One region of the Rhizobium sp. YTU87027 genome, then DNA from elsewhere that is predicted to be linked to it. Evidence: riboswitches for the same ligand, from Rfam matches in the RefSeq annotation. Region 1 holds a riboswitch; the other holds the start of a gene.
The links. A riboswitch is a leader RNA that binds a small molecule or an ion and turns the genes downstream of it on or off. The one in region 1 is predicted to bind FMN.
Positions count from the first base shown of each region.

Region 1 (7,143 bases):
GGAGGCGCCGGAGGCATTGGTGGCACGCTTATCGGCGTCCTTATCATCGGGGTTCTTCGCAACGGCCTCAATCTTCTCAACGTTTCGCCGTTCTTGCAGCAGGTGATCATCGGCATCGTCATCGTTCTTGCAGTCGGTGCAGAGACCATTCGTCGGCGTCGCGCCTGACGACAGCTGCCGCAGTTCTGCGGCCTTAGGAATTCCGCCCCACGCGTGGGGCGGATCAATACCCCAAGGGGGAGGTGTTACCCGAGGGTCCTATCCAACAACGGAGGAACTACTATGAAAATTGCACGTACCATGCTCGCGTCTGCTGCCCTGCTCGGTCTCGCGCTCAGCCCCGTTCATGCGGCTGAACTAAAGAAAGTAGGCTTGGCCGTCGCCAACTTGCAGGCAAACTTCTTCAACCAAATTAAGCAATCGGTAGAAGCTGAGGCCAAAAAGCGTGGCATCGAAGTCGTAACAGTCGACGCGAAGGGAGACGGCCCAACACAGGTCAACCAGATCCAGGACCTTCTGACCCAGAACATCGACGCATTGATCTACATTCCGGCAGGCGCTGCCGCCGCAACCGTTCCAGTCAAACTGGCCAAGAGTGCGGGCATTCCTGTCGTCAACGTCGACCGAAACGCCGACGGTGCGCCCGGCGACACCTTCTTGGCAACGGATTCGGTAGCATCCGCGAAGAACGTCTGCGACTACATCCTCAAGCAGGCTGGCGGCAAGGGTAAGATGGTTATCATCCACGGCCAGAAGGGCACGACGCCGGAAGTCGACCGTTCCAAGGGTTGCGCTGAATCCCTGAAGGCAAATCCGGATGTCAAGGTCGTTGCCGAGCAGTATTCGAACATCTGGAGCCAGGACGAAGGCTTCCAGATCATGCAGAACATGCTTCAGGCAAATCCTGACGTCTCAATCGTCTTTGCGCAAGCGGACGCACTTGCACTCGGTGCCGCTCAGGCGATTAAGGTCGCCAACCCTTCGCAGAAGATCGTGGTCGGCGGCTTCGATGGCGATACTGCTGCCCTTGAAGCGTTGAGCAAGGGCGTCTTCGACGTAACTGCCACACAGCAGACACAGAAGATGGGCCGCGACGCGGTCGAAAACGCCGCAAAGCTTGTTGCTGGAGAAAAGGTGCCGCCAGTACAGCTCCTCGATGCCACGCTGACGACCAAGGAAAACGTTGCAGGCTTCATCGCCAACCATCCGTAACAGCGTTGAGATCTTGAGGAGGTGTGCCATGACTGATCCGGTTCTTTCCCTGAGAGGCATTTCCAAGCGGTACGGACCGCTCCAGGTCCTGAAGAATGTCAGCCTGGATGTCTACCCCGGCGAAGTGGTTGCACTTCTCGGCGAGAACGGAGCGGGAAAGTCAACGCTCTCCGGCATCATCGCCGGCTCGCGCACGCCATCCGAAGGATCGATGACTTGGCTGGGGCAGCCCTATGCCCCAGCTACCCCAAGAGAGGCAATCGACAAGGGCGTTGTCCTGATCCATCAGGAACTGCAACTCCTGCCACAGCTCACCATTGCAGAAAACGTCTTCATTGGCCGTTGGCCGATGAAGAACGGTGTTGTTGATCGTGCACAGATGGTTCGCCGCGCCCAAGAACAGCTCGCCCGCCTCAACCTGCACATTCCGGCGACACGGAAGGTCGAAGGACTTTCCACTGCAAATCAACAACTCATCGAAATCGCCAAGGCACTTGCTCTCAATGCCAAGCTGCTCATCCTCGACGAGCCGACGGCTGCTCTTGGCGGCGCCGAGACCGAGGCACTATTCGAGCAGGTCCGAAAGCTACGCTCGGAGGGCGTCGGCATCATCTACATCTCTCACCGCATGGAGGAGATCAAGAAGATCACCGACCGCATCGTCGTGCTGCGTGACGGCGAGCGCGTACAGGAATTTGCTGACAGCTCCACGCCCGTGCGCACCATCGTCGAAAGTATGGTCGGACGTTCGCTGGAACGGATGTTTCCGACGCTCCCAGTACCGACCGACCGGCCGGTGCTGCAGGTCTCGGGTCTAAGTTCGCCTGAAAATTCGTTCCGCGACGTGACCTTTGATGTCAAGGCGGGCGAGATCCTCGGGATTGCAGGATTGGTTGGAGCCGGTCGTACAGAACTGGTTCGTGCCATATCTGGAGCGGATCCAATCGGCGCTGGCTCGATCAAGCTCGAAGGCAAGGAACTTAAACTGCGCGACCCCGCTGACGCGATTGCCAAGGGTATTGTCATGGTTCCCGAGGATCGCAAAGATCAAGGGCTGGTCGTCGGGCACAAGATCGGCGAGAACATAATTTACGCCAATCTGGACAAGCTGGGTGGTGGTTGGATCACGCCAAGCGCAAAGCGTTCGTTTGCGGAAAAGGCCGTCGCCAAGTTTGGCGTAAAAGGTCGTGTGGAGCAGTATGCCTCCGACCTGTCTGGCGGCAATCAACAGAAAGTCGTCATCGCAAAATGGTTGATGCGCGATCCGAAGGTCGTTGTCCTCGACGAACCCACCCGGGGCATCGATGTCGGCGCCCGCGCGGGTATCTACGACATCATTGCAAATCTCGCCAAACAGGGTGTTGCGGTCATCGTCGTGAGCTCGGACCTCGAGGAAGTTCTTGGTGTATCGAACCGCATCTTGGTCCTCGCGCAGGGCAAGCAGGCAGGAATTCTCAACCGTGACGAGGCGAACGATGTCTCCGTCATGGAGCTAGCGACAATCTAAATAGACGAAACAATGCACTTATAGAAAGGAAGAGCGATGCCCGACATCTCTCTGAACGCCCCAAAGCTATTCGATCTCAGCGGCCAGGTTGCCCTCGTAACCGGCGCAGGAAGCGGAATTGGCCAGCGTATTGCTATTGGTCTTGCGCAGTGCGGTGCAGACGTCGCGTTGCTTGATCGTCGCACAGATGATGGTCTAGCCAATACAGCCAAGTTCATTCAGGCTGCCGGTCGGCGCTCACTACAAATCGCGGCCGACGTCACCAGCAGATCATCTCTCGGCGACGCTGTTGCGCGGACAGAGGCTGAACTGGGCCCATTGGAACTTGCTGTCAATGCGGCTGGTATAGCCAACGCCAATCCCGCGGAAGAGATGGAGGAGGACCAGTACCAGACGTTGATGGACATCAACCTCAAGGGCGTCTTTCTTTCCTGCCAGGCCGAGGCTCGCGCGATGCTGAAGAACGGGCGAGGTGCCATTGTCAACATTGCGTCCATGTCTGGCGTGATCGTCAACCGGGGACTGAGCCAGGCACACTACAACGCCTCCAAAGCAGGCGTGATTCATATGTCGAAGTCGTTGGCGATGGAATGGGTTGAGCGCGGGATTCGCGTCAACACGATTTCGCCTGGCTACACTGCGACGCCTATGAACACGCGCCCGGAGATGGTTCATCAGACTAAGCTGTTTGAGGAGCAGACACCGATGCAGCGCATGGCAACGGTCGATGAGATGGTGGGTCCAGCCGTGTTCCTGCTGTCGAATGCCGCGAGTTTCGTCACCGGCGTCGATCTCCTCGTCGACGGTGGCTTCTGCTGCTGGTGATGCCATGAGAAAGCTTATAGCAGGCAACTGGAAAATGAACGGTCTCGCTTCCTCCCTGGCTGAGATCGAGGCGCTGAAGGGAACAACGGGCACGGCGGCGTGCGATATCGTCGTCTGCCCGCCCTTCACGCTGATCGAAAAGGCTTCTGTGCGATCCAATGGTTCGAACATTGCAATCGGCGCCCAGGACTGCCACGCGCATATTTCAGGTGCGTATACTGGGGATGTCTCAGCGGAAATGGTTGCTGATGTGGGTGCTCGCTTCGTCATTATCGGCCACTCCGAACGTCGCGTCTTACATCTTGAAACCGACACTACGGTTGCCAGCAAGGTGACTACGGCTCACAAGGCCGGACTGACGGCAATCATTTGCGTGGGTGAGACCCGCAGTGAGCGTGACGAGGGAAGGGCGGTTGAGATCATCGATGGGCAGCTGCGTGGGTCAATTCCGGCTGGTGCCTCAAGCTCCAACATTGCAATTGCATACGAGCCCGTCTGGGCGATAGGAACTGGCCTTATTCCGACCTTGGAGCAGATCGAAGAGATCCATGCTTCCATCAGGCGCATGCTGGAAGAGCGTCTTGGCGAGGACGGTCGTGAGGTGAGAATTCTCTATGGGGGTTCGGTAAAGGCTTCAAATGCTGCCGATATCCTCAGGGTCGCCAACGTGAACGGAGCCTTGGTCGGAGGCGCATCATTGAAGGCTGCAGATTTCGCCGAGATCATTCTGGCCGCCTCCTGAAGACGGCCTGACGAATTTCGGCTGCCTCTTTGAGCTTCAACATCGTCAGACAATTAGAAGGAAAGACTATGAGACGCTTCGAAAACAAAACCGTCGTCATCACCGGTGGAAGCCGCGGTATTGGTGCTGCAATTGCCAAGCGGTTCGCGCGAGAAGGAGCCAACCTCGTGGTTTCCGCCAACGAAGACTCGGTCCATGCCGTCGCTGAGCAGATCAAGGCGGATGGTGGCAAAGCTATCTCGTTTGTCGGAGACGTGACAGATAAGGCCAGCGTTAAGGCACTCTATGACGCAGCGGAAAAGGAATTTGGCAGGATCGACGTATCCATTCAGAACGCAGGTGTCATTACCATTGCCCGTATCGAGGATATGACCGAAGGCGAATGGGACAAGGTTCTGGCAGTTAACACCAAGGGTGTCTTCCTGTGTGCCCAGGAAGCGATTTTGCGGATGCGCAAGCATGGACGCGGTGGGCGTATCATCAATACGGCGTCGGGTCAGGCACGCGACGGCTTTATCTTCACCCCACACTATGCTGCTTCAAAGATGGGCGTTGTGGGCATCACTCAAAGTCTCGCCAAAGAAGTTGCAAAGGAAAACATCACCGTAAACGCCTTCTGCCCGGGCATCATCGAGACAGACATGTGGGCCTACAACGATCAGGCTTGGGGCAAACTTCTCGGCAATTATGGCCCTGGAGAACTGATGAAGGAATGGGTCGAAGGCATTCCTATGAAGCGTGCTGGGTCGGGCGAGGACGTCGCTGGCCTCGTCACTTTCCTTGCTAGCGACGATGCTACCTACATCACCGGCCAGACGATCAATGTTGATGGTGGCTTGATCATGTCCTAGCCCCGTTCGAAGATGAGGAACGGTGCGTTTATGGCGGGAAGGAAGTTTTCGCCAGTTTATCGCGACGTTCCTCTTGCGAACTGATGCAGTGAATGTCTATGTTACGCATGTTCTCAGGGCGGGGTGTAATTCCCCACCGGCGGTATCGAGGCAACTCGGAGCCCGCGAGCGCCTTCGCGAAAGCGAAGGGTCAGCAGATCCGGTGAGATGCCGGAGCCGACGGTCATAGTCCGGATGGAAGAGAGCAACGCAGGGGTCGTCGTGTTTGACGACGACTTGTATGCTTGTTCGCCCAAGGGAAAATTGTGGCTGTTAAAGGCCATGCTCGCCGCTCACCGCGGCAACCCTTGAAAGGCAGAAGAGAATGGCAATTTCCAAGATTGATGATGCGATCGCCGCGATTGCGCGTGGCGAGATCGTCGTTGTTGTCGATGACCGCGACCGCGAAAACGAAGGGGATCTCGTGATTGCCTCCGAGGCAATTACTCCTCAATCGATCGCGTTCATGATGAACTACGCACGTGGCCTCATCTGTGTCGCGATGGAAGGCGAAAGGCTCGACGAGCTCGATATTCCCCTGATGGTTCCGCGCAATACCGAAGTGCTCAAAACGGCGTTCACCGTGTCCGTGGACTATATCCCAGAAACAACAACCGGGATTTCTGCTGCCGATCGCGCAGCGACCGTTCGGGCCCTCGTCACTGACGGTTCTCGTCCCGAGGATTTTGCGCGTCCAGGACATATCTTCCCGCTGAGAGCCCATCCAAACGGTGTTCTCTCTCGTCCGGGCCACACGGAAGCGGCGGTTGACCTTGCCCGGCTTGCTGGTCTTTCACCATCCGGAGTGATCTGCGAAGTGGCAAACGACGACGGAACGATGGCTCGGCTACCCGAGCTGGAAGTGTTTGCTGAAAAACACGGTCTTCATCTAATCACGATCGAAGATCTCATCGCGTATAGAACGTCCAGCCTGTCTTCTAAGGCCGCATGATTTTCGGAATTGGCAGGCGCGATTATGGGGAATCGCGCCGAAGCCAAAGATGGACGTCCAGCCGACGGCCGGGTAGCAAGGTACTGCCGCGGGCGCCAATCCCGCGGTCTATAGCTTCTTACGGAAGTGCTTCCTTTCCGGTGGGCTTTAAACCAAGCCTGGCGTATAGAGGGCAGTGCCGCGATCTTCTTTTCGATCTCTGTCAGCTGCCCTTTAGCCTCAGGTGAAAGACGGGCGCCAGATTCTGAAAATTGATCAAAATATCTTTCTATCTTTCGACTAAATGAACCTGATCATCATCGAGCCCGAGCTTCTTGCGCTGGTCATAAACGGCTTGGATCCGCGCAAATAGCTTTGGATTCCGTAGGAGCTTCGATTGGTGCTCGGAGAACTTTTCGGAAACTGCCTTCTCTGTTTTTTTCGAGCACGTCGTTGTTGTTCGCGCCAACGACCATGTAGAACGCTTCGTTGAGTTGGCCGAGCAATGCTCCTGATTGCTCAAGAGCCAATACTGTATTGTTGAACGTCGGCGGTTCCAGATTTTCGGAGATCTCCTCCGTTCTATCAGCGTCGAGCCGCATCGCCTCCAGAATTGCAGGCTCCCAATCTGTATCTTTGATCTTATCAAAAGGAAGCGGCGGTATGGCAGCTGACTGGGAACGAGCAGCGGATTGGTCTCAATCGCTGCGACCGGCTGCAGAAGAGCAAGGTTCAGACCGACGATAGAAAATGCTGCTGCGAACGTCAGGTAATGCTTCATCCTAACCTCCAGTGGTTTCGGTGTGGCGGGACCAGCATCCGACACGAGCTTGTGCCCTTTAGCGCTCGTCCTCCGCCGTCAGCACCCAAACACGAAGATGATCTGCCTTCGTGAGCTTGTTGGCCGTCTTCTTGATAAAGTTATCGACTTGGCTAACGCCACACGAAAAAGCCGCCCGATCGTGTTTGGAAGGATCGAGCGGCTCGATGAGGCGTTTCGGCTGTACGTCTTCTGCCATTACTTGGAAACGACAGT
Region 1 covers NZ_CP098441.1:657,061-664,203, forward strand. The annotation lists gene NBG89_RS21825 (ABC transporter permease) at 1-168, shown strand, start outside; gene NBG89_RS21830 (sugar ABC transporter substrate-binding protein) at 283-1,212, shown strand; gene NBG89_RS21835 (sugar ABC transporter ATP-binding protein) at 1,241-2,719, shown strand; gene NBG89_RS21840 (SDR family oxidoreductase) at 2,756-3,544, shown strand; gene tpiA (triose-phosphate isomerase) at 3,549-4,286, shown strand; gene NBG89_RS21850 (glucose 1-dehydrogenase) at 4,355-5,137, shown strand; FMN riboswitch at 5,243-5,387, shown strand; gene ribB (3,4-dihydroxy-2-butanone-4-phosphate synthase) at 5,502-6,128, shown strand; gene NBG89_RS21860 (hypothetical protein) at 6,452-6,709, opposite strand; partial or broken gene NBG89_RS21865 (GNAT family N-acetyltransferase) at 6,959-7,126, opposite strand; gene NBG89_RS21870 (DUF1778 domain-containing protein) at 7,126-7,143, opposite strand, start outside.

Region 2 (7,143 bases), on a different replicon from region 1:
TCGCGGGCCGCACGGTCCAGCCACTGAAGCATCATCCGAGACATCATCATGAAAACACGCGAGGAACGGCAGGCACAAAGAGCGAGCATGCCGAGGACCCAGCTTGCCGCCCATCACATGGAGAACGCCAGATTGCTGCCGGATCGCGGCGAGTTGCTCTATCGTATCCCAAACGGCGGCATCGGTGTCGAAGTCGGAGCTGCCTTTGGGGAATACACGGCGGAGATCCTTGAAAAGAACCGACCGGCGCAGCTCTACCTGATCGATCCCTGGAGCATGGACCGCTATAGTTCGGGGCTCGATCAAATTCACAATCAGTTCAAGGACCAGATCGAGAGTGGGCAGTTGCACCTGATGCAGGGCACATCGCTCGAAAAGCTCGCCGAATTCGAAGATGACTTTCTCGACTGGGCTTACATCGATACCGATCATTCCTTCGAGCTCACCTGGCAGGAACTGCTGCTTTGCGAAAAGAAGGTCAAGCGGACGGGACGAATCGCCGGGCACGATTTCTGCACCGGCAACACGGTCAAGCCGATCGTCTACGGCGTCGTCGAAGCGGTCACTAAGTTCTGCAAGGATTACGGCTGGCAATTCGAATTCCTGACGGTCGAATCGCATGCGCACTTTTCCTACTGCCTGAAGCGCCTGTGATCCGCGTCAGGCCTTTCCTGCATATTGCTCGTCGCTGACGTGTTCCATCCAGTCAGCGGCGCTGCCGTTCAGCGCTTCGTGGATCGCAATGTGGGTCATTGCGGTATCGGGGGCGGCGCCATGCCAGTGTTTTTCACCCGGCGCGAACCAAACCGTGTCGCCGGCGCGAATCTCACGAAGGGGACCGCCTTCGCTCTGTGTCAGACCTTTTCCGGCCGTCACAACGAGAGTCTGCCCCAACGGATGCGTATGCCAGGCGGTTCGGGCGCCTGGCTCGAACGTGACGCTGACCACCCTCACCCGTGCCGGGGTTGGCGCATCCATCAATGGGTCCTGGCGGACCGACCCTGTGAAATATTCTGCCGGCGCCTTCATAGAGGGCCGCGATCCGCAAGGTTTGATCTCCATCGACGTTTCCTTTTCGTGCCTGACGATCGGTCTAAGAGGCGACCGTAAGCCAAGCGACTTTATTGTCCAAGCGGCGCGTAGCTCGATCGCAGGCCCACCTGGTCATAGCCATCGACTCTTGTCACCGAGCGGAGACAGAAACGTATCCATCGACAACCGCGGGAGGCGGCAGATCACGCCGTTCGAGCTGCCCTCTGGAAGAAATGGCGACGCTCCGGCGATGCCGCCCTATCTCCGCTACAGGCGCTTGCTCCTCGCCTGAGCGACTGCTAGGGCGAGGCATTTCATCACGCGGAGGATTTCCATGAAACAGCATTCTTTCGGCCACCTGCCCCACACCGTCACGAATATCGGCTTCGGCGCATGGCAGATCGGCGGCGCCTGGGGCGATGTCAGCGAAGCCGACGGGCGCGACGCGCTGAACGCGGCGCTCGACGCCGGCATGACCTTCATCGACACCGCCGACGTCTACGGCGACGGCCGGTCGGAAAAGATCATTGCCGACGTTCTAGAGAGCCGCGGCAGCGTACGGCCGATGGTTGCGACGAAGGCAGGTCGCCGGCTCAACCCGCATGTCGTCGATGGCTACACCAAGGCTAATCTTGAGGGCTTCATCGATCGCAGTCTGAAAAACCTGCGAGTCGACAGCCTCGATCTCGTGCAGTTGCACTGCCCTCCGACCGAGGTGCTTTATCGCCCGGAGGTCTTCGACGGTCTGAACGAGTTGCAGAAAGCCGGTAAGATCAGGGGGTACGGCGTGAGCGTGGAGAAGGTCGAGGAAGCGCTGAAGGCGATCGAGTATCCTGGTGTTGTCAGCATCCAGATCATCTACAACATCTTCCGTCAGAGACCCGACCACCTGTTTTTCCAGGAGGCACGCCGGAAAAATATCGCCGTCATCGCCCGCGTGCCGCTCGCCAGCGGCTTGTTGTCCGGCAAGATCACCCGCGAGACCAAATTCGCAAGCGACGACCACCGCAATTTCAATCGCCACGGCGAGGCCTTCGATGTCGGCGAAACCTTCGCTGGCGTTCCCTTCGAGGTCGGCCTGCAGGCTGTGGACGAAGTGCGCAAGCTCGTGCCATCGGGCGCGACGATGGCGGCCTTCGCGCTCCGCTGGATCCTGATGAGCGATGCCGTCACTGTTGTCATTCCCGGCGCACGCAACGCCGAGCAAGCGCGTGCAAACGCGGCAGCTGCAAGTCTCGCGCCGCTCTCACACGACGTAATGGACGCCACACGCGACATCTACGAACGATTGGTCGCTCCTTATGTCCACCAGCGTTGGTAGTAGGCAATAACAACAAAAGGCCGGGCATAGACCCGGCCATTCTGTTTCATGGCTCAGCGAACCTCAGTTCGTTCCGACGAGATTGACCTGGAAGAACAGAGTTTCGCCCGAGGAATCATCCACGCCATCATTGTCCGTGACGGCATAGGCCTTACCGGAGGCGTCGAAGGCGAAACCTTCGAGCTTGTCGAGGACGTAGCCGTTGGTGGCGGTCTTCAGCTCCGGAAGGAAGTCGTGGGCTTCAACCTTCTTGACGAGCCGCAGTTCGCTGCCGAGCTTCGCGGGCTTCAGCTCCGATACCGCAACCTTGTAGAGCTTCTTCAGCCTCGCTGCGTCGCCCACGAGGTTGTCGCGTTCGATGATGTAGACGCTGTCGCCATGAGTGGAAATTTCGGAAAGACCGACCCAGCCCGCTTCGGACTTGTCGAGCGGATAGCGGACGGCGCCCCACTCCTTGTTCTTCGGATTGTAGGAGACGAGTTTGACAATGCCCTTTTCATCATCCTTCCACTCACGTTGGACCGCCATCCAAAGCGTCGCATCGTCGCCTGAGCCGACGATCGTCACGCCTTCGAAGCCATAGCGGATTTCGTTCACCAAGAGCTCCTTCGGAAGCGCAATCTCTTCCTTGATCTCGCCCTTCGGGTTGACGTGATAGAGAGCGTGCGGCACCAGCTTCTCGCTGTTGCCTTCCGAGGCCAACCAGAACCAGCCCTTCTCATCGACAGCCACACCCTCGATGTCGAGCTTCTGTGCCGGCTGCCCTTCGCGTTTCACTGTCAGCGTCTCTGTGATGACGGCCGGCTTCTTGGTTGCGTCAATGGTGTAGATCGTCGGCTGCATGGCGAGAACGCTGTCGCTGACGGCAAACAGCCGGCCCGGCTTTTCCGGAACCGCGGCAAGACCGGAGAGTGCCGCAAAGCCGACCGGATTGCCGTCCTTTTCGGCCGCAACGACCTGCGGATAGGCCATCTCGCTTTTACCAAGTTCATAGACCATCACGTGGGACCGCGGGCCGCCATCCTTGCCAAGATCGACTTCGTTGGCCGTAGCGAGCAGATTGCGTGACGGTACCGCCACGCCTCCCTCAGGCGAGACACCCGACGGCAGGATCTGGACAAGTTGCGGCTCTGCACCGGTATCCTTGTAGACACCGACGACCGAAGCGCGCTCCGAAAGCAGGAAAATATATTTCTGGCCGCCGAAGGTCGCGACCTCCAGGCCTTCCGGCTCGACACCCTTGGCGGAAGAGCGCTTGTCCGGGTAGTGGCCGATATTGGCGACGGCGCGTTCGAAGGAGGCACCGGATTCATAGAGGACCTTGCCGGTCTTTTCGAAAATCGTGAAACCGCGTGAACCGCCTTGATAGTCGCCTTCGTTGGCAACGACCAAGCGATTATTGTCCAGCCACTTGACGGCGTCGGGCTCACGCAAGACGCCCTTGAGTTCACCAGTAAACTTCAGCGCGCCGTCGCGCTTGGTGTCGATGCCGGTCAGATCGACGCTGCCAGCCGAGAAGTGTGCCTTTACCGTTACGGTCGCTGCGTCGATTATGACAATCTCGTTGTTTTCCTGCAGGGTCAGGGCGATCTCGTTTTGATCATTGAACGAGACGAATTCGGGTTCCGGATCTTCGGGTGCAATGCCTGCGAGGCCGGTCAGCATGACGTGTTTGATCGAGCCGCAATCGACCGTTCCGTTCTTGACCTGGAACACCACGAGATCACCTGCCGGCATCTGCGGGATCTTGCCATCGTTGACGTCTTCGTCGCGCTCGTTCTCGATCGCGATCGCGCCGAGGGTCTTGTCCTTGTTGAGCGCGATGGAATCCGGCTGGCCACCGAGATCACAGGTGTTCTCGATCTTCTTGGTGGCAACGTCGACGATCGCGAGGCGCCCGGACGGCTTCGCCTTGCTCTCCGACGTGTTAACGGCAACCAGCGCCTTGCCGGCGGCCGAGGCCACGGACGTCGGCTCGCCGTCCATCATCAGCGCCCCACCGGCCTTCGGCGCCTTGGCGTCTGAGATATCGACAAAACCGATCGCACCGAGCGGACTGTCGCTATAGATCAGCGTCATGCCGTCGTCGGTGGCCGCGATGATTTCCGCCGAAGTGGTCGAAAGCTTGTCTTTCCCCTCGGGCAGGTTGGATGCCACCGGAAAGGTTGCGATGCGGTTGAAAACGGCTTCAGCGGCGGCCGGAAACGCGACCGTCGTCAGAAGCGCGGCAACAATTGCTGTCTTAGGAGAAAAAGCTGTCATGAAATCCCCCATGAGTTCATACAGAGGCGTTTTGCGGGACGGGCATGACAGCCGAATGACAATGGCGAATCGGATGAGGCTAGGCGGCTCCGCGTTCCTTCTTCATTTCATTCCTCATGATGAATAGCGACGCTCCAAGGATCAGTATCGCTCCCAACCAGAGATAACCCGTTGGGGCATAGCCAAAAACCAACCAGCCGGCGACAACATTGAGGGGCAGCTTGAGATCGTCGAAGGGCTGGATGTAAGCGGCATCGGCCGTTGAATAGGCAAGTGTCAAGAAATACTGCGCCATCACGGTCAGGAGGCCTGCCGCAACAAAAAGCACGAGCGTCATACCGGATGGGATGCTGAAGCCCGCCGCCACCGCCAGTCCACCGTTGATGGGTGTCAGGAGGGCGAGCAACCAGACGGTGATGGTCTCCGGTCGCTCGACGCCAGTAAGGCTCTTGGTGATCAACGATGAGGCGCCCCAGAGAAGGGCCGAGAGGATCGGCAACAGCGCGGCCCAACTGAAGCTATCCGACCAGGGCTGCAGAATGATCATCGCTCCCAGGAAGCCGGTGGCGGTCGCCGCCCATCGCGCCGGGCCGATATATTCACCAAGGAAGATGCGGGCACCCATGATGATGAAGAACGGAGACGTCATAACCAGAGCGATTGCCTGCCAGATCGGCACGGACGCCAGCCCAGCGACCCAGGTCGTCACGCCAAATGCCGCCAAGGCGACACGCACGATGTGACGCCAGGCATAGCGCGTCCTCATAGCTCCAAGGCCGACGCGCCGAAGAAAGGGCAGCGAGAAGAGCAGAGCAAAAGCATATTGCCAGAAGGCTGCCGAAGCGGAGGGAAAAGCGAGCGTCATCGTCAGCCATTGCGTGATGACATTGAGAATCGAGAAGGCGATGCCCGCAGCGATCATCCACGCAGCACCGACCATAGCTCGCGGGGCAGAGAATGTAGGGGAAGTCTGATTCATGTCTTTCTTTCCGAAACCAACACAAATCAGGACGCATGAGCGCGAACCGCAGCGAGGACGGATTCCGCCCTCGCCCGCACCGCTCATTCTCTTTCATCCGGACTGTAACCGTCGGCTCCGGAATTGCACCGGATCTGCTGACCCTTTCGGCACCGGCCAAAAGGTGCTCGCGGGCTTGAGCCGAGACTCTTACCGCCGGTGGGGACTTTCGCCCCGCCCTGAGAACAACCATTTCGTAAGATATACCTCGCGTGCCGACAAGTCCGCGAAATGCAAAAAGGGTTCGGCCATGGCCGAACCCTTCGAAACTTGCACCGCCGGCCTCGTTGCCCGGCCGCCAAGCAAATTGGTATCAGCCGTTGACGGCGTCCTTCAGGCCCTTGCCGGGCGTGAACTTCGGCACGTTGCGAGCCGGAATATCGACTTCTGCGCCGGTGGACGGGTTGCGGCCCTTCGTGGCAGCGCGATGGGAAACGGTGAAGCTACCGAAACCAGCGAGGCGAACGTCGCCCTTGCCCTTCAGTTCGGCCTGGACAACTTCGAAAACAGCGTCAACTGCGGAAGCAGCATCGGTCTTCGAGAGTCCTGCCTTTTCAGCAACTGCGGACACGAGTTCATTCTTGTTCATGTTTCCACCCCTTTCTAAATGGTTCGAAACGACTCAAATCTATAAGCCAGGCACAGAATAGAGTTCATCAGGCCCGCCGCACCCCAAAGACCCTGCAAATCAAGGAAATGCAAGAGTCTGCGTGCCAATTTCACAAAAAAAGGCTGGCGAAAACGCCAGCCTTTTCAGGGTTTTTAAGCAATTGGGCGCGAATGTGGCAAACAAGGCTCAGTGAGCTATGGTTGCACCCGTTTCGTCGAGCCCTTCGACCGTTGCAATGACCGGCGTTTCCACCGTGCCATCCCACTCGATCGCCTCCGGTCTACGGATCAGCGCATGCTTGATCACCTCGCCCATACGGGACACCGGGATGATCTCCATGTTGTTCTTCACGTTATCCGGAATCTCCGCCAGATCCTTGGCGTTTTCTTCCGGAATCAGCACCTTCTTGATGCCGCCGCGAAGCGCTGCAAGCAGCTTTTCCTTCAGACCACCGATCGGCAGAACGCGACCGCGAAGGGTGATTTCACCCGTCATCGCCACGTTCTTGTCGACCGGAATACCGGTCATGATCGAGACGATCGCGGTTGCCATCGCGACACCGGCCGACGGACCATCCTTCGGTGTAGCACCTTCCGGCACGTGCACGTGGATGTCGCTCTTGTCAAAGCGAGGCGGCTCGATGCCGAAATCGACAGCGCGCGAGCGGACATAAGACGCCGCCGCCGAGATCGATTCCTTCATGACTTCCTTCAGGTTGCCGGTCACGGTCATCCGACCCTTGCCCGGCATCATGACGCCTTCGATCGTCAGCAGTTCGCCGCCGACTTCCGTCCAGGCCAGACCGGTGACGACACCGACCTGATCCTCGCGTTCGGCTTCGCCGTGGCGGAAGCGCGGAACGCCCAGATAGTCGTCGATGTTTTCGGCGGTCACATGAAC
Region 2 covers NZ_CP098440.1:1,107,673-1,114,815, reverse strand. The annotation lists gene NBG89_RS05615 (class I SAM-dependent methyltransferase) at 49-654, shown strand; gene NBG89_RS05610 ((R)-mandelonitrile lyase) at 661-1,062, opposite strand; gene NBG89_RS05605 (aldo/keto reductase) at 1,367-2,353, shown strand; gene NBG89_RS05600 (esterase-like activity of phytase family protein) at 2,417-4,615, opposite strand; gene NBG89_RS05595 (DMT family transporter) at 4,695-5,594, opposite strand; FMN riboswitch at 5,676-5,824, opposite strand; gene hupB (DNA-binding protein HupB) at 5,947-6,222, opposite strand; gene lon (endopeptidase La) at 6,430-7,143, opposite strand, start outside.
Region 2: another riboswitch for FMN. It lies ahead of NBG89_RS05595 (DMT family transporter); the one in region 1 lies ahead of ribB (3,4-dihydroxy-2-butanone-4-phosphate synthase).